4 regions of the Kribbella italica genome follow, and region 1 is predicted to be linked to each of the others. Evidence: riboswitches for the same ligand, from Rfam matches in the RefSeq annotation. Region 1 holds a riboswitch; each other region holds the start of a gene.

Evidence for each region. A riboswitch is a leader RNA that binds a small molecule or an ion and turns the genes downstream of it on or off. The one in region 1 is predicted to bind cobalamin.
Region 2: it holds a riboswitch for cobalamin, as region 1 does, so the genes downstream of both, HDA39_RS28780 (CbtB domain-containing protein) here and HDA39_RS16540 (ribonucleoside-diphosphate reductase subunit alpha) in region 1, are expected to answer to the same signal.
Region 3: it holds a riboswitch for cobalamin, as region 1 does, so the genes downstream of both, HDA39_RS33060 (ABC transporter substrate-binding protein) here and HDA39_RS16540 (ribonucleoside-diphosphate reductase subunit alpha) in region 1, are expected to answer to the same signal.
Region 4: it holds a riboswitch for cobalamin, as region 1 does, so the genes downstream of both, metE (5-methyltetrahydropteroyltriglutamate--homocysteine S-methyltransferase) here and HDA39_RS16540 (ribonucleoside-diphosphate reductase subunit alpha) in region 1, are expected to answer to the same signal.

Annotation. Positions count from the first base shown of each region.
Region 1 is NZ_JACHMY010000001.1:3,567,914-3,572,396, forward strand. It holds gene HDA39_RS16525 (DUF2255 family protein) at 1-364, shown strand, start outside; gene HDA39_RS16530 (class I SAM-dependent methyltransferase) at 357-1,268, opposite strand; gene HDA39_RS16535 (DinB family protein) at 1,590-2,171, shown strand; cobalamin riboswitch at 2,230-2,386, shown strand; gene HDA39_RS16540 (ribonucleoside-diphosphate reductase subunit alpha) at 2,518-4,483, shown strand, end outside.
Region 2 is NZ_JACHMY010000001.1:6,185,524-6,190,006, reverse strand. It holds gene HDA39_RS28800 (phosphotriesterase family protein) at 1-49, shown strand, start outside; gene HDA39_RS28795 (DUF1304 family protein) at 113-481, shown strand; gene HDA39_RS28790 (MFS transporter) at 546-1,910, shown strand; gene HDA39_RS28785 (LysE family translocator) at 1,891-2,529, opposite strand; cobalamin riboswitch at 2,618-2,754, shown strand; gene HDA39_RS28780 (CbtB domain-containing protein) at 2,784-2,981, shown strand; gene HDA39_RS28775 (CbtA family protein) at 3,046-3,813, shown strand; gene HDA39_RS28770 (histidine phosphatase family protein) at 3,810-4,370, shown strand; gene HDA39_RS28765 (alpha/beta hydrolase) at 4,431-4,483, shown strand, end outside.
Region 3 is NZ_JACHMY010000001.1:7,090,741-7,095,223, forward strand. It holds gene HDA39_RS33055 (hypothetical protein) at 96-1,070, shown strand; cobalamin riboswitch at 1,185-1,373, shown strand; gene HDA39_RS33060 (ABC transporter substrate-binding protein) at 1,398-2,426, shown strand; gene HDA39_RS33065 (FecCD family ABC transporter permease) at 2,423-3,478, shown strand; gene HDA39_RS33070 (FecCD family ABC transporter permease) at 3,487-4,483, shown strand, end outside.
Region 4 is NZ_JACHMY010000001.1:2,334,260-2,338,742, reverse strand. It holds gene rocD (ornithine--oxo-acid transaminase) at 1-170, opposite strand, end outside; gene metE (5-methyltetrahydropteroyltriglutamate--homocysteine S-methyltransferase) at 239-2,542, opposite strand; cobalamin riboswitch at 2,661-2,876, opposite strand; partial or broken gene HDA39_RS44095 (KUP/HAK/KT family potassium transporter) at 2,964-3,770, shown strand; gene HDA39_RS44090 (KUP/HAK/KT family potassium transporter) at 3,816-4,286, shown strand; gene HDA39_RS10925 (NmrA/HSCARG family protein) at 4,400-4,483, shown strand, end outside.

The DNA.
Region 1 (4,483 bases):
CGCGTCCGCCGACGAACTGCAGATCGCCCCCAGGCGCACCGACGGAACCTTGCGACGCTGGGTGCCGATCTGGGTCGTGTGCGTCGACGAGCAGGTCTACGTCCGCACCTGGTACCGCCGAAACACCGGCTGGTTCGCTCACGTGCTCGACTCCCACCGGGCCTGCGTCCGCGTCCCCGGTCTGCAGACCGACGTCTCCGTCGAGCACGTCGGCACCGGATCAGAGCGGCTGCGGGCCGACGTCGACACGGCGTACCGCACGAAGTACGCGCGCTACGGCACCTCGACAGTCGACCAGATGGTGGCTCCCGAAGCCGCAGCCACCACGCTGCTCCTCGCCCGGGAGCAGGACCGGCTCAGCTGACCTTCGTCGCCTTCAGCGCGAACAGCAACGGAATCCTTGGCGCCTCGTCCGGTAAGCGCCACCAGCCCTCTGGCGTCTGGACCATCGACGGCCAGCGGGGCCACTGGAGCACCTCGGACTCGCGCAGGCTGTCGATCCGCAGCCCCGCGGCCGACAGCGTGGTGACCAGCTCTCCCAGGCCGTGCATCCACTCGTAGCTCGTGTTGCGGCCCGGCACCTCGTCGCCCGTGTACGTCACGGTCGACTCGTGCGCGATCGCCCCGCGCCCTTCCAGGTAGTCGTGCCTCAGCACCAACTCGTCCGACTCTCCCGGCAACCCGACCGGCCGCAACGAATTCAGCAACGGGTGGAACTCCACGATGTAGACGAACCCACCCGGCTTGAGCAACCTCGTGACCACCTCGGCCCACTTCGCCAAGTCAGGCAGGTAACACAGCGCGCCCTTCCCGGTGTAGACCACGTCGAACTGCCGTCCCCCGAGCGCCTCCCCCGCGTCGTACACGTTGGCCCGCACGTACTCGACCCCGACGCCGGCCTTGTCGGCAAACCGCCGCGCCTCGTCGAGCGAGCGCCCCGACAGATCCAGCCCGAACGTCTTCGCGCCCCTCCGCGCAAAGGCGATCGTCTCGGTCCCCAGGTGACACTGCAGGTGGACAAGATCCCGCCCACCGAGCTCCCCCAGGTCGTCCCACTCGTAGTCGGCGAACCAGAACTCCGCCGGCCGCTCGTAGAACGCGCTCGCCGCATGCAGTGGAGCCCGCGCGTCCCAGTCCGCCTCGTTCGCGGCCACCCGCGCCAGCTCGTCCGCCTCCAACGCCACCGGCTTCTCCTTCTGTCGCCTGATCCGGTCCTCGTCCTCCCAGTCTCTCCAGGCCCAGGTCCAGGCATCCCCACTCAGGCTCATCTCCGCTCACCCGGCGTCACGAGTTTCCCCCTCGGAAGCAGTCCCGTGAACAGTCGCCGCGCCCCCGGACCGTCCCGAGAGCGTTCCCCCAGCTCTGCTCACCCAGCGTGACTCTACTCCCGTCGGCCACGCTGAGTAATCACGTTTGGGTCTCACTCGGCACCAGCTCCCCGATCGCGCTTGCTATAGCAGTCGACCACCGGAAGCGCCAGCACCGACACGCTGCGCTGATTGACTTTCCGGCGTTCGCTCGACCACAATTCGAACACATGTTCGATGCAAGGACAAACCGCGGGGAATCGGGGAGCGTGAGGATCTGTGATGCCGGAACCGTTCGACTGGGACATTCTGGAGCGACCGTCGGCGATGGCGATGGTGCGGGGCCAGCTCGGTTTCAGCTGGATGGTGCTGGCCGGGCGACTGGCGGCACTGACCGACGACGAGTACTTCTGGCGACCGAGCGCCGAGGCGCTGACCGTCGTACGGCGCCGGCATGCCGGCCGCTTCCGGTCCCTCGGATCGGGTGAGTGGGTGGCGCAGTGGCCGGACGAGCCCGACCATCGTGGGCCGCGGACGATCGCCTGGCTGATCGCGCACCTGACCGAGACGTTCTTCGAGCGCTGGGAGTGGACCTTCGGCGAGCGGATCCAGGGCCGCACCGACATCACCCTGCACGGAAACGCCCGCGACGCGGTCGCCTGGCTGGCCCACTGGGTCGACGCCTGGCAGGACTCGATCGCCGCGCTGGACGAGGAGCAGGTGACGACGGTCGGCCTCAGTCAGGCCACCGAGCTGGACGCCGCGGAGCCGTTCGGCCATGTCGTCCTGCGGCTCAACCGGGAGCTGATCCATCACGGATCCGAGATCATGACACTCCAGGATCTGCATGCACTGGCTGCCTGAAACCACTAGATGTGCGACACGCGGCGCGTCAATGCACTACATGTCGGGGTCTACCGCTAGTGTTCTGCGTGCTGGTGGTTCTGCCCGGGTGACGCGACCAAGCGCGGCCGGGCAGAGGCAACAGGGGAATCCGGTGTGAGTCCGGAGCTGCCCCGCAACGGTGAGCGGACAGGTCGTCCGCGAGTCCGAGTACCTGCCACCGGTGCGCGTACCGCCGGTACGCGTCGGTCCGAGACCTCGTGGGTGGGTCGGTGGGCGTCAAGGCAGTCGTACTCGCCGTACTGTCTTGCGTCGCGCGCTCGTCCACAGGTCGTGGTCCCCCGGAACTCGCGTGGAGAGAGCGCCTGTGACCATCGTTTCGTCTTCGTCGCCGACCGCATCGGGCGCGCTGCCCGACGCGTCCGCGTCCCAGCTGACCGTCGTCCGCCGCGACGGCGCCAGCACCGCGTTCGACCCGACCAAGATCGCGGTCGCCGTGAGCAAGGCCTTCCTGGCCGTCGAGGGTGCCGAGGCCGGCACCAGCCACCGCGTCCGTGACCTCGTCACCGATCTGACCGCCCGAGTCGTCACGGCTCTGACCAGCCGCGGTGACTCGCGCCGGAGCGTCCAGGTCGAGGACATCCAGGACCAGGTCGAGCTGGCTCTGATGCGCGCGGGAGAGCATCAGGTCGCCCGTGCCTACGTCCTGTACCGCGAAGAACGCACCAAGGCCCGGACACCGGTTGACGCGGCCGGGGTCACCAAGGCGCCGGTCGTCACTGTCCGTGCTGCCGACGGAAGCACAGCGCCACTGGACGTCGCCCGTCTCCGCCTCGTCATCGCCGAGGCGGCCGCCGGTCTGGACGCCGTCGACCCCGAGCAGATCCTCGACGAGACCCTCGGCTCCTGCTACGACGGCATCGCCCAGCACGAGGTCGAGCTCGCCCTGGTGATGGCCGCCCGGTCGTACGTCGAGACCGAGCCGCAGTACAGCCAGGCCGCCGCGCGTCTGCTGCTCGACCAGATCCGCCGCGAGACGCTCGGCCGGGTCCACGGCGAGCCCCGGCAGGCGACCCAGGCCGACATGAGCACGGCGTACGCCGAGTACTTCCCGCGCTACATCAGCACCGGGATCGAGGCCGGGCTGCTCGACCCCGAGCTGGCCACCTTCGACCTCGGCCGGCTGGCCGCGGCGATCAGGCCCGAGCGCGACCTGGACTTCGCGTTCCTCGGCCTGCAGACCCTGTACGACCGGTACCTGCTGCACATCGACAAGATCCGCTTCGAGCTGCCGCAGGCGTTCTATCTGCGGGTCGCGATGGGCATGGCGCTCAAGGAGGACGACCGCGAGACCCGGGCGCTGGAGTTCTACGAGCTGCTCAGCTCGTTCCGCTTCATGTCGTCGACGCCGACCCTGTTCAACTCCGGTACGACGCGGCCGCAGCTGTCGTCGTGCTTCCTGACCACGGTCGACGACGACCTGTCCGGCATCTTCGCCGGCATCCGCAACAACGCCCTCCTGGCCAAGTACTCCGGCGGCCTGGGCAACGACTGGACCCCGGTCCGCGGCATCGGCGCCAAGATCCGCGGCACCAACGGCGAGTCCCAGGGCGTCGTCCCGTTCCTGAAGATCGCCAACGACACCGCCGTCGCGGTCAACCAGGGTGGCAAGCGCAAGGGCGCGGTCTGTGCGTACCTCGAGACCTGGCACATGGACATCGAGGAGTTCCTCGACCTGCGCAAGAACACCGGTGACGAGCGCCGCCGCACCCACGACATGAACACGGCGAACTGGGTGCCCGACCTGTTCCTGCAGCGGGTCGAGGCCGGCGGCGACTGGACGCTGTTCTCCCCCGACGAGGTCCCGGACCTGCACGACCTGTACGGCGCGGCCTTCGCGACGGCGTACGAGAACTACGAGGCCGCCGCGGACCGCGGCGAGATCCGGGTGTTCCGCCGGGTCAAGGCCGTCGACCTGTGGCGCCGGATGCTGACCGTGCTGTTCGAGACCGGTCATCCGTGGATCACCTTCAAGGACGCCTGCAACCTGCGGTCGCCGCAGCAGCACGACGGCGTGGTGCACTCCTCCAACCTGTGCACCGAGATCACGCTGAACACCACCGTCGACGAGACCGCCGTCTGCAACCTCGGCTCGGTCAACCTGGTCGCCCATCTGACGGAGACCGGCCTGGACGCGGAGCTCCTGCGCGACACGGTGAAGACCGCGGTCCGGATGCTCGACAACGTGATCGATGTGAACTTCTACACCACGCCGGAGTCGGAGCGCGCGAACCAGCGGCACCGCCCGGTCGGCCTCGGCCTGATGGGCTTCG
Region 2 (4,483 bases), 2.6 Mb from region 1:
GATCTTCGTCACCAACCCGGCGCGCGCCTTCGCGACCGACTGGAAGTAGCGGCACGAACTCGTCCGCGGTGACGGTGCGTTGCCACGGGCCTCCGGGCGGTACGGTTCGCAGGTGAACACCGTCGCGCAGATCTTCGTTGCCCTGGCCGGGGTCCTGCACCTGGTCTTCTTCGCGCTGGAGAGCGTGCTCTTCCGCAAGCCGAGCGTCCAGAAGCGCTTCCTGATCAAGACCGAGGCAGAGGCCGACGCGGCCCGGCCCTGGGCGTTCAACCAGGGGTTCTACAACCTGTTCCTGGCGGCGGGAGCGATCGGCGGCCTGATCGCGGGTGGGGACCGCGGGCACGCGATCGCGCTGTTCTCGTGCGCGTGCATGCTCGGCGCCGGGCTGGTGCTGATCGGCTCGGACCGCCGGATGGCGAGGTCCGCCGCGATCCAGGCCGTGCCGCCGATCCTCGCGCTGCTGCTCGCCGCGGTGCTCTGAGTTCCAGCGGGCCCGAAGTGCAGAGGTTGACTTCAAGCGCACTTGAACGATGAGAGTGCTGGGCATGACCTCGACGATCACGGCGCCCCGCCCGCCCGGAGTTCTCGCCCCGCAGTACCGTGCGCTGACCGTCGGGATGGTCGCGCTGATCACGCTTGTCGCGTTCGAGGCGCTCGCCGTGACGACCGCGATGCCGACCGTCGCGCAGTCCCTCGACGGGCTGTCGCTGTACGCGCTGGCGTTCGGCGGACCGCTCGCCTCGGGCGTGGTCGCGATGGTGATCTCGGGGACCTGGTCCGATCTCAAGGGCCCTACCCGCCCGCTCTGGCACGGCACCGGATGGTTCCTGGCCGGCCTGGTCATCGCCGGGCTCGCGCCGACCATGGAGGTGCTGGTCGTCGGCCGGGCGATCCAGGGCTTCGGCGGTGGGTTGCTGACGGTCGCGCTGTACGTCGTGGTCGGGCGTCTCTACCCGGCCGAGCTCCGGCCGCGGATCTTCGCCGCCTTCTCGACCGCCTGGGTCGTGCCGTCGCTGGTCGGGCCGGCGATCGCCGGGCTGATCGTCCAGCACACGAACTGGCGGATCGTGTTCCTCGCCGTACCGGTCCTGGCCGTTCCCGCGGCACTGATCATGCGGCCCGGGCTCTCCAAGGGGCAGGAAGTCACCGGCTCGGGCAAGCTCTGGACCGAGCGGGCCTGGTACGCCGTTGGGGCCGCGCTCGGCGTCGGGCTGCTGCACTACGGCGGCCAGCAGCGTGGGGCCGTCCAGCTGATCCTGATCGCTGTCGGTCTGGCCGCGGTGGTCGTGTTCGCCCCGAAGCTGCTGCCGAAGGGCACGTTCACGATCCGTGCCGGACTCCCGTCGGTGATCGCGCTGCGCGGTCTGGTCGCGGCAGCCGGCTTCGGTGCCGAGGTTTTCCTGCCGCTGATGCTGACCCGTGAACGCGGGCTGTCGCCGGCGTTCGCGGGGCTGGTGCTGACCGTCAGCGCGCTGAGCTGGAGCGCGGCGTCCTGGTACCGGGGCCGGCCGAACCAGCCGTTCGAGCACCACGTGTTCCTGCAGGCGGGCATGGTCTCGATCTTGCTGGGCATCGCGATCGCGGCCGCCACGCTCGACGACCGGGTGCCGGTCGTGGTCGGCATCCTCGGCTGGGCGCTGACCGGGCTCGGGATGGGGACCGTGTTCCCGACCGTGTCGGTGCTGGTCCTGGAGTACTCGACCGTCGAGCAGCAAGGCGCGAACAGCTCGGCGCTGCAGCTCAGCGACTCGTTGCTGACGGCAACGGTGCTGGCGATCGGCGGGTCGCTCTTCGCGGCGATCGAACCGCACTCGCCGACCACCGCGTTCCTGACCGCCTTCGGCCTGCCGGCCGCGCTGGCACTCGTCGGAGTCTTCGCGGCCCGGCGTACTAGTCCTTTGAGCCGCTGACGGCGATGCTCGCGCCAAGGCCGATCATCATCAAGCCGCCGGTGCCGCCGACCAGCTCCAGGCGGCGAGGGGACCGGGCGAACCAGTCTCGGGCCGATCCCGCGGCCACCGCCCAGACGCTGTCGGAGATCAGGGCAATCAGGATGAAGACCAGACCGAGCAGCAGGATCTGCAGGGTGGCGTGACCGGCGGCGGGGTCGATGAACTGGGGGAGCACGGCAGCGAAGAAGACCGCGGTCTTCGCGTTGGTCACGCCGACGAGGAAGCCCTGACGCAGGACGCGGCGGGTGTTCGCCGGTCGTACTCCGCCGGTCAGGGCGGTGGCGAGGGACTTGCGGGTGCGGAAGGCGTGGATGCCGAGGTAGATCAGGTACGCCGCGCCCGCCAGCTTCACCACGGTCAGCGCGACCGCGCTCGCCGCGATCAGCGTTCCAAGCCCGAGGGCGACGGCGACCAGCAGGAACGCGGCGCCGAGCGTGTTGCCGACCATCGTCAGCATCGCCTCTCGACGGCCGACGGCCAGGGCGCGGCCGACGATGAACAGAACGCTCGGCCCCGGGACGACGATCACGATCAGTGCGGTGACGGCGAAGGCCACCAGATGATGAACGGACGGCATTCCGTCAGGGTAGGCGCGATCGGCTCGGCGTACGAGGTGATCTCACCAGGTGGGGAAGATCACCGGCGCCGCCGTCCGTTGACCTGTCACGAACCCGGCCGCTACCGTTCAAAGGTCAACCTGCGGTGCCATGAGGGAAACCGGTGAGAGACCGGTACGGCCGCGCCACTGTGAGCGAGCAGCTGCTCGTGAGTCAGGACGCTCGGGCACTCGCAGCCTTTCGATGGGGACGCGCATTTCCCCTGGAGGTTCAGATGCCCGCTCCTGCTCGCTCGGTCGCCGTACCGGCCGTCTCGCCGCGTCTGCTCGCGGTCGCCCTGCTCACCGTCGGCCTGCTGCTGGTGCTCGCCTACCTGGTCGCCTTCGACCAGGGCGCGATCTCCCAGTCCGGGATGTACATGCACGAACTCATGCACGACGGCCGGCACCTGCTCGGCGTGCCCTGCCACTGACGTCCTGCAGTTCTCCGTACTCCCGTTCCCGACCCGCTCGGGCTGATCCTCTGACAGGACCGTCATGCGTACATTCGGAAATCTCCTGGTGCGCGGACTGATCGTCGGCCTCTTCGCCGGCCTGCTGGCCGGAACCTTCGCGTACGTGATGGGCGAACCGCACATCGACGCCGCGATCGCGATCGAGGAAGCCGGCGGCGCCGCACACACCCACGGCGAGGAACCCGCCGCCCAGGCTCCCGCCGCCGAGGAAGAAGAACCCCTGGTCAGCCGCAACGGCCAGCGCTTCGGCCTCTTCCTGGCCACCAGCCTGTACGGCGTGGCGCTCGGCGGCATCTTCGCTGTCGGTTTCGCGCTGCTGCGCCGCCGCCTGCGCACCCCCAGCGACTCGTACGCCGCCCTCGGGCTGGCCGCCGCGGGCTTCGTCGGGATCGTGCTCGTGCCGTTCCTCAAGTACCCGCCGAACCCACCGGCCGTCGGTGACCCGGAGACGATCACCAAGCGCACGATCACCTACCTGCTGACGCTCGTGATCGGCCTGCTCGCGGTCTGGGCCGGTGTCGCGGCGTCCCGCTGGGCGCAGCGCTTCGGCGACGCGCCCTGGATCCGGCCGGCCGGTGGCGGTCTCGCCTTCGTGGTGACGATCGTCGCGGCGTACCTGATCCTGCCCTCGATCAACGAGGTGCCCGGGTCGTTCCCGGCGACGCTGCTGTGGCAGTTCCGGTTCGCCTCGCTCGGCACGCAGGCGGTGCTGTGGACCTTGCTGGGCTTCGGCTACGCTGCGTTGATGGATCGTCACTCCAAGGTCACCAAGGAGACCGTCGCCGCGTGACCACAACGCTGACTCTCGTCGCGCATGCGCTGACGCCTGGGCTGCGCGGGCTCGTCCTCGGTGGAGAGCCCGCGCCGGACCAGTCCGGCCTGGAGGCGGCCCACGACGTGCGGGTCGACGCCGGTACGACGTACTGCGGGCCGGAGCCGGCCGCGATCCTGACCGCGGAGGCGATGGGCTTCCAGCCGGTGGTGGTCGGCGCACTGCGCGACCGCGAGTACGGCGACTGGACCGGGCGCGACCTGGAGGAGCTGCTGGCCACGGAGACCGCTGCGGTCTCGGCGTGGCTGGAGCGGCCTCATACAGCGCCGCCCGGCGGGGAGACGGCCAACGACCTGATCGCCCGCGTCGCCGACTGGCTGGGCGACCTGACCGAGGACCCGGGGCACGCTGAGCGCCGTACGGTCGTTGCCGTCGTCCACCCGGCCGTAGTGCGCGCTGCCGTGCTCTACGCGCTGGAGGCCCCAGCCGAGTCGCTCCGGCACATCGACGTCCGCCCGCTGACGACCGTAGGCCTTTCCGCGCACGCCACCTCCTGGTCACTCAACTTGCACTGACAAACCCGTCCCCCGCGGTTTATCGTTCGCCAAAGCATCCCAACGCCCCCGAGGATGACGATGAGCTTCGACGAGCTGCTGGACCGTGTCACCGACCTCCCGTCCCAGAAGGC
Region 3 (4,483 bases), 3.5 Mb from region 1:
GCGCCCCCGTTTCCACCCTGGTGGAAAGGCATCGCGGAGGAGGACCGTCGCAGGAGGAGCGGGAGCTGCGGAGCTCCGGCTAGAGTCGGGTCACCATGCGTATCCGTCCAGTAGTTGTCTTCGTGGTGGCCGGGCTTGTCGTGGCCGGATGTGGTGGGGGTTCCGGTGAGACCGCGCCGAGTGTGCCGCCGTTGGTTTCGGTGAGTACGACGCCGACCGAGACGCCGAGCGAGAGTCCTTCGGAGTCGCCGGGGGTTCCGCCGACGGCGAAGGTGGCGGACACCTTGTGTGTGCGGATGGATCAGTCGTTGGTGCAGGCGACGTTGGCGGTGCCGGCGGTGCGGATTCAGCTGGAGGGGGTGCCGGCCGAGATCGGGATGCCGAGCTACGACATCTGTCAGTTGGGGTTGAGCACGAACCCGGACGGGCCTGCGCTGCGGCTCGGGGTGTCGGTGCTGCCGGCGACGAGGACCGAGCTGACGGCCGCGCAGAAGGCGTACGCCGCGACGAAGGGCGAGCCGGCTCGGGCGATCGCGGTCGGGCAGGGTGGGTTCGGGACGAGCAAGTTCGCGGTGTTCCTGCTGGGGACGCATCTGTACAAGGTCGAGGGCCCGGCGGCGACGCCGACCAAGTACGTCGTACTGGCGCAGGAGGCGGCGCGTCAGGCCGCCGGGCTGCCGGAGGCGGCGCCGATGATCAGCCGGCCGGAGTGCGACCGCGGGACGAACGCGGCCGCCAAGGTGATGGGCAGTGTGGCCACGGCCCGGCGCGACAGCGCGACACCCGCGGGCGACATCGTCTGCGGCTGGATCACCGCGACGAGTGTGCTGTACACCACGGCCCGCCGGGTCCCCGACGCGGAGGCGGCGATGGCCTCGGTCCGCAAGGCGCCCACGTCCCAGTCCGTGCCGCTCGGCGACGAGGGGTACGTCGACACCGCCACCGGCCGCGGCACGATCCGCGTCGGCACCGGCAAGATCGCCGACCTGGTCCCGCTCCCCGGGAACACGGTGAAGACCGACGACATGGTCACCTTCGCGCTGGCCGTGTCGCCGCTTTACACCCGCTGAGGCGCCGTACGCCGCCGGCCGCCCGCCCCCGCCCCGGGCCCGCGCCGCCTCCCGCCGCCGCCCCGCCCCACCGTCGCCCGTGGACCGTGTGCTGCGACTCGGTCGCAGGGTGGGTTACCGTGTGCCGGTCGTGGTGTTCGGGAAGCCGGTGGAGTACCGGCGCGGCCCTCGCCACTGTGATCGGGATTGTCCGCTGAGCGTTCACCAGGTGTGAGACCACTGGCCCGGAGGGGCTGGGAAGGTCAGCTCGGCGGATGCGGTCGTCCCGTCAGCCAGGAGACCGGCCACGACGCGTCCCGTCCACGAGGTGTTGGAGGAACGGTCGCCATGGCCGTCGTACCCAAGGCAGTGCTTGCTGCCGTTTTCCTGTCCCTGGTCGCCGCCTGCGGAAGTGCCGGCGCCGACGAAGGTCCGAGCGCGAGCGCGACGACCGTCAAGAACTGCGGGCTCGACGTCACCGTCGACGGCCCGCCGGAGCGGGTGTTCGCGGCGTACCAGCCGGCCATCGAGATGGTGCACGCGCTGGGCGTCTCCGACCGGCTGATCGGGACCGCGTTCCTCGACTCCGAGCCGCTGCCCGAGTACGTCGCGGCGCAGAAGGACCGCAAGTACTACAAGAACATGCCGAGCCGCGAGGAGCTGCTCAGCCTGAACCCGGACTTCGTGCTGTCCGGCTTCAACGACATCTTCAACGCCGCCGGCAGCGACGGCAGCTTCGGCAGCCGCAAGTCGCTGTCCGACCTCGGCGTACAGACCTGGATCTTCAGCCCGCTCTGCCCGACCGCGGACGGCAAGGGCGACGAGGCGATCGACCCGTCGACGGTCTCGATGGACAACGTGTACGCCGACCTGCGCGACCTGGGCCAGCTGTTCGGTGCGAGCGACAAGGCCGAGCAGGTGATCGCCGACCAGAAGACCCGGATCGCGGCGGTCGAGGCGAAGGTGGAGAGCGCGGACAAGCCGACGGTCGCGATCGTGCGGCCCGGGCTCGAGGGCGGCGGGATGACCGTGTCCGGTGGCCCGGACTTCGGCACGGTGCTGATCAAGCAGGCCGGCGGGGTGAACGCGTTCGCGGGCCTGACCTCGAAGCGGAACGTGAAGATCAGCGTCGAGGAGTTCATCAAGGCCGACCCGGACTACGTACTGATCAGCGGTTGCTGCGACGCGACGCTGACCGAGGCGCAGGGGCAGCCGGACGTCGACAAGCTGATGAAGAACCCGGCGTTCGCGAACCTGAAAGCCGTCAAGAACAAGCACGTCGTGCCGTGGCTGTTCGCGCACCACTCGGCCGGCGTCCGCGGCGCGAACTCGACCGAGCTGATCGCGAAGATCATCCATCCCGACCTGGTCAAGTGACGGCGCTGGTCGTCGACGACCGGCGCGGCGGGACAGGCTCGGGCGGCCTCCTGCACCACGGGCTGACCAAGACCGGTGGCCTGGTCGTCGCGTTCGTCGTCCTGCTGGCCGCGGTGCTGCTCTCCTTGCTGGCCGGGACCGAGTGGTTCGCCCCGCGAGACGTCTACCTCGCGGCGGCGGACTTCACCGGCTCCGACACCGATCGGGTGATCCGGTACCTGCGCCTGCCGCGGACCGCGACCGGCCTGATGGCCGGCGCCGCGCTCGGGATGGCCGGTGCGCTGATGCAGGGCGTCACGCGCAACGCGTTGGCGGATCCGGGGATTCTCGGCGTGAACGCCGGCGCCGCGGTCGCCGTCGTCGCGGCGATCGGGGTCTTCGGGGTGACGAGCCTGACCGGGTACGTGTGGTTCGCGATGGGCGGCGCACTGATCGCGACCGTCGTGGTCTACCTCGTCGGCGCTCTCGGGCGCGGCGGCGCGACGCCGGTCAAGCTGGCGCTGGCCGGTGCGGCGTTGTCGGCCATGCTCGGGTCCGTCACGTCGGCGGCGACGTTGCTCGATCTGTCGACGCTGAACGAGTTCCGCTTCTGGGTGGTCGGGTCGCTCACGCTGGCGACCGGACCGATCGTCGGCCAGGCCGTGCCGTTCGTTGCCATCGGCATCGTCCTGGCGCTGGTGCTCGGGCGATCCCTCAACCAGCTGGCGCTGGGCGAGGAGCTCGCGACCACGCTCGGCACCCGGGTCAACCTCGTCCGCGTCCTGGCCGGGCTCGCGATCATGCTGCTGGCCGGTACGGCGACCGCGATGGCCGGGCCGATCGGGTTCGTCGGTCTCGCCGTCCCGCATGTCGCACGGGCGATCGTCGGCGCGGACTACCGGTGGATCCTCCCGTACTCAATCGTTCTGGCGCCCACGTTGCTGCTGCTGGCGGATGTCGTCGGCAGGCTGGTGGTGCGTCCGGACGAGCTGCAGGTCGGCATCATCACCGCACTGGTCGGGGCTCCGCTCTTCATCGCCTTGGTACGCCGTCAAAGGCTGGCCGAACTATGAGCCGGGCTGTGCGAATCGGCCCACTGTCAGGTCGGCTCGATGTCGGCGCGGTGGTCGTGACACTGACCGGTCTGCTGGTGGCCGTTGCTGTGGGCGCCTATTCCTTGACCATCGGCGACTACGAGATTCCGCTCGCCCAAGTCCTCAGCACACTCGCCGGCAACGGCTCGCTGATCGTGACCGACGTGGTGGTGAACAACCGGCTGCCCCGGGTCCTGGTCGGACTGGGCGTCGGGTTCGCCTTCGCCGTGTCGGGCGCGATCTTCCAGCGGCTCGCGCGCAACCCGCTGGTCAGCCCGGACCTGATCGGCATCAACGCCGGCGCCGCTCTGGCCGCCGTCGTGGTGATCACCATCCTCGGCGCCAGCCCGTTCTGGCTCCCGGTCGGCGCGCTCGGCGGATCGTTGCTGACAGCAATCACCATCTACCTGTTCGCCTTCAAACGCGGTGTGGCCGGGTACCGGCTGGTGCTGGTCGGGATCGGCGTCACGGCGATCATCGGCTCGCTCACGGCCTACTTGCTGACCCTGGCCGACATCTACACGGCCAAGAGCGCGCTGATGTGGCTGTCCGGCAGTCTGGCCGGGCGCTCCTGGGCGGAGGTGTGGATGATCGGCCTCACGCTGCTGGTGCTGCTCCCCGGCGCCGTGGTCGCGTCACGGCAACTCCGTCTGCTCGAACTCGGCGACGACCTCGCCCGGACCTTGGCCGGCCGGGTCGAGCTGTCCCGTGGTCTGCTGATCGCGATCGGCGTCGGCCTCGCCGCCCTGGCGACGGCGGCTGCCGGCCCGATCGGCTTCGTCGCGCTGGTCGCTCCGCAGATCGCCCGCCGCCTGCTCGCCGAACGCGCCGCTGGCCTGCTCGCCTCCGGCGCGATCGGCGCGCTGCTGGTCGTCGCCGCGGACCTCGTCGCGCGCGAGCTGTTCGCGCCGATCCCGTTGCCCGTCGGCGTTGTCACGGCGTTCCTGGGCGCGCCCTACCTGTTGCTGCTGATGGCCCGAGCCA
Region 4 (4,483 bases), 1.2 Mb from region 1:
GCCGGGTGCCGGTGACCGAAGTTGAGGGCGGAGTAGCCGGCCAGGCAGTCGAGGTAGCGCTGCCCGCCGGTGTCGGTGACCCAGGCTCCCTCGGCGTGCGCGATGGTGACGGGGAGCGGGTGGTAGTTGTGCGCGCCGTACTGCTCTTCCAGCGTCACCGGATCGATCACGGGGCCGTCCTTTCGAGGGAGTAACAGGTGGTACAGAGAAGCATATCTCTGTACCACCTGCTACGACATCAGCTGAGTTGTTCGCGGACGGTGCGGGCCGCGCCGACCAGGTTGTCGAGCGAGTCGCGGACCTCGGGCCAGCCGCGGGTCTTGAGGCCGCAGTCCGGGTTGACCCACAGGCGCTCGGCCGGGATCGCGGCCAGGCCCTTCTGCAGTAGCGAGACGACCTCGGGCGTGCCGGGGACGCGCGGGGAGTGGATGTCGTAGACACCCGGCCCGACGCCGCGCGGGTAGCCGGCGTCGCCGAGCTCGTGGGCGACCTGCATGTGTGAGCGGGCCGCTTCGAGGCTGGCGACGTCGGCCTCCATCTCGTCCAGCGCGTTCAGGATGTCGCCGAACTCGACGTAGCACATGTGCGTGTGGATCTGGGTGTCCGCGCGCACGCCGCTGGTCGTCAGCCGGAACACCTCGGTGCCCCAGCTCAGGTACGCCGCACGGTCGGCCCGCCGCAGCGGCAGGGTCTCCCGCAAGGCCGGCTCGTCGACCTGGATCACCGCGGCACCGGCCGCCTCCAGGTCGTTCACCTCGTCCCGCAGCGCCAGCGCGACCTGACGCGCGGTCTCGCTGCGCGGCTGGTCGTCACGCACGAACGACCATGCCAGCATCGTCACCGGCCCGGTCAGCATGCCCTTGACCGGACGCTCGGTCTGCAGCTGCGCGTACGCCCACCAGCGCACGGTCATCGGCTCCGGCCGCGAGATGTCGCCGACCAGCACCGGCGGCCGGACGTACCGGGTGCCGTACGACTGGACCCAGCCGTGCTGCGTGGCCAGGTACCCGTCGAGCTGCTCGGCGAAGTACTGGACCATGTCGTTGCGCTCGGGCTCACCGTGCACGAGGACGTCCAGGCCGGCCTTCTCCTGGAACGCGAGCACCTCCTGGATCTCCGTGCCGATGCGCTCGTCGTACTGCGCCGCGTCGATCCGGCCGGCGCGCAGGTCGGCGCGGGCCGTCCGCAGCTCGGTGGTCTGCGGGAACGAGCCGACGGTGGTTGTCGGGAGCAACGGCAGGCCGAGCCGCGCCTGCTGGGCGGCGCTGCGTTCGGCGTACGGCGCGGAGCGGTGGCTGTCCGCCTCGGTGACGGCGGCGACCCGCGCACGGACGTCGGGGTTGTTGGTCAGCGCGGAACCGCTCCGGGAGTCCAGGGCGGCCCGGTTCGCGTTCAGCTGCTCGGCGATCGCCTCGGCGCCCTCGGTGAAGCCGAGGGTCAGCGTGGCGATCTCGGCCGACTTCTGCCGGGCGAACGCCAGCCAGCTCGCGACCTCGGGGGCCACGCCGTCCTCGGCGGCGACGTCGTACGGGACGTGCAGCAGCGAGCAGGACGCGCTGACGTCGACCTGGCCGGCCAGCGAGCGCAGCCGGGTCAGGGTGGCCAGCGACTTGGTCAGGTCGTTGATCCAGATGTTGCGGCCGTTGACCACGCCCGCGACGAGCCGCTTGGAGCGCACCTCGGAGGACGCGACCAGGTCGTCGAGGTTGCCCTCCGCGGGACCGGTGAAGTCGATCGCGAGGCCCTCGACCGGCGACTTGGCGAGCACGGGGAGCGCCTTGCCGAGCCGGTCGAAGTACGACGCGACGAGCAGCCGCGGGCGATCGGTCAGCCCACCCAGTACGGCGTACGCACGGGCGGTCAGGTCGAGCTCGTCGGCCGAGCGGTCCTGGACCAGCGCGGGCTCGTCGAGCTGGACCCACTGAGCGCCGGCGGCGCGCAGGTCGGCGAGCACCTCGGCGTACACGGGGAGGATCTTGTCGAGCAGCGAGAGCGGCTCGAAGTGCTCGTCGACGCCCGGTGCCGGCTTGGCCAGCAGCAGGTAGGTGATCGGGCCGACGACGACCGGTCTGGCGGTCAGGCCGAGGTCGAGTGCTTCGCGAAGCTCGGCGACCTGCTTGCTGGTGTCGGCGGTGAAGGTGGTGTCCGGGCCGAGCTCGGGGACCATGTAGTGGTAGTTGGTGTCGAACCACTTGGTCATCTCGAGCGGCGCGACCTCCTGGGTGCCGCGGGCCATCGCGAAGTAGCCGTCCAGCGGATCGGCCGCCACGGCGGCCCGGTGCCGCTCGGGGATCGCACCGAGCAGGACCGACGTGTCGAGCACGTGGTCGTAGTACGAGAAGTCACCGGTCGGGACCTCGTCGATGCCGTCGGCAGCGAGCTGCTGCCAGTTGGCCTTGCGCAGGCCGGCGGCGGTCTGCCGGAGGGCGTCCGCGCTGACGGTGCCCTTCCAGTAGCCCTCGATGGCCTTCTTCAGCTCGCGGTTCTGGCCCTGGCGGGGATAGCCGTACACGGTGGACCGTGCGGCTGACTGGGTGTTCAAGCGTCTCTCCTTGGCGAGGCAGTCTCGAAGACCACGCATCTCAGGAGTCCGGAAGGCAGGCGCGACGGGTCACGCACGGCCGCCCTTCCCACGAGGAGGCGTGGTCCCGCCGTACGACGACGCACGGCGGGCAGAGGCAGGTCTTCGGACTCGCGGGCGCGCCTGTCGTCCAGACACCTACTGGCCGTCGCTTCCCAGACCGGTCCTCCGGTCCAGTGCTGATGACGGCGGTCGTTCCCACTCACCGCTGCGGGGCAGTCCCGGACTTCCACCGGGTTCCCTCTTACGACGTCCCGACTGGCGATCGGGACGAACCACTGCGCCACCACTTTCTCACAGAATTCTCACAGCACCAGGTGAGTGTGATCGGTCTGGCGGACAACCGGCGGTGGTTCAATGCGGCCGTGAAGAGGCTGACGCGATGAGCGCCGACCCTGTGGACGGCCGGGTACAGTCCCGGACCCTGCTGACCATCGGGGCGCTCGGTGTCGTGTTCGGCGACATCGGGACGAGCCCGATCTACACGATCCAGACCGTGTTCAACCCCGGCGACCCGCACCCGGTGCCGGTCTCGGCCGACAGCGTGTTCGGGATCGTGTCGCTGATCTTCTGGGCGGTCACGATCATCGTGACGATCAAGTACGTACTGCTGATCCTGCGCGCCGACAACCACGGCGAGGGCGGCATCCTCACGCTGATCACGCTGATCCGCAGCCACGGGACCAACGGCAGCCGGCGGACGAAGGTGCTGCTGGCCGGGCTCGGCATCTTCGACGCGTTCTCGGTCGCTCGTCAGGCGGTCCAGCTCGGATACCTGCCGCGGCTACGGATCCTGCACGCCTCCAGCCGGACGATCGGGCAGATCTACGTCCCGTGGATCACTGGGCGCTGATGATCTCGGTACTCACTGGTCTTCGCGTTCCAGACCTCGGCGGCGCTCGCCTTCGCCTTCGGGATGGCGGTGACCGCCACGGTCACGATCACGACCGTGCTGTTCTTCTACCTGGTCCGCCGGCAGTGGCGGAAGCCGCTGTGGGTGGTGTTCGGTGGCGGTGCCGTCTTCCTGTCCTTCGAGCTGCTCTTCCTCGGCGCGAATCTGACCAAGCTCGTGCACGGCGCCTGGCTGCCGCTGCTGATCGGCATCACGGTGTTCACCGTGCTCACCACCTGGCAGCGTGGGCGGGCACTGGTGACCGCGCGCCGCGAGCGTCAGGAAGGCTCACTGACCACGTTCGTCAACGAGCTGCACGAAGCCCAGCCGCCGCTGCGTCGGGTGCCCGGGACCGCGGTCTTCCTCAACCGCGGCAAGGACACCGTGCCGCTGGCGATGCGCGCGAACGTCGAGCACAACCACATCCTGCACGAGAACGTCATCATCCTCTCGATCGAGACCGACCCGGTGCCGTCGGTCCCCGACGAGACCCGGATCACGATCGACGACCTCGGGTTCGACGACGACCGGATCATCCACGTGACGGCCCGGTTCGGGTACGTCCAGACGCCGGACGTCGCCGCCGTACTGCGGCTGGCCGCCGAGCAGAGCTCTGAGGTGGCGTCGCTGGACCTGAGCGACACGTCGTACTTCCTGTCGACGATTGAACTGCGGCTCGGGGACCGGCCGGACATGGCCCGCTGGCGCAGCCGGCTGTTCGTGGCGACGTCCCACATCAGCGCGGACGCGGCCGAGTACTTCGGGCTGCCGCGCGACCGCGTGGTGATCATGGGCTCGCGCATCGACGTCTAGTCCTGCGGGTGGTAGTCAGTTTATATGATCATCACCATATTTGACTAGTTGGATCCGGCGACCTACGCTCCAGAAATAGTCAAGATTGGTGACGATCAAGGAGCGGGACTGCTATGACGAAGACGATCGCCGTCATCGGTGCGACCGGAGCGCAGGGCGGCGGCATGGTGCGGGCGATTCTGGCCGATCCGTCGGGC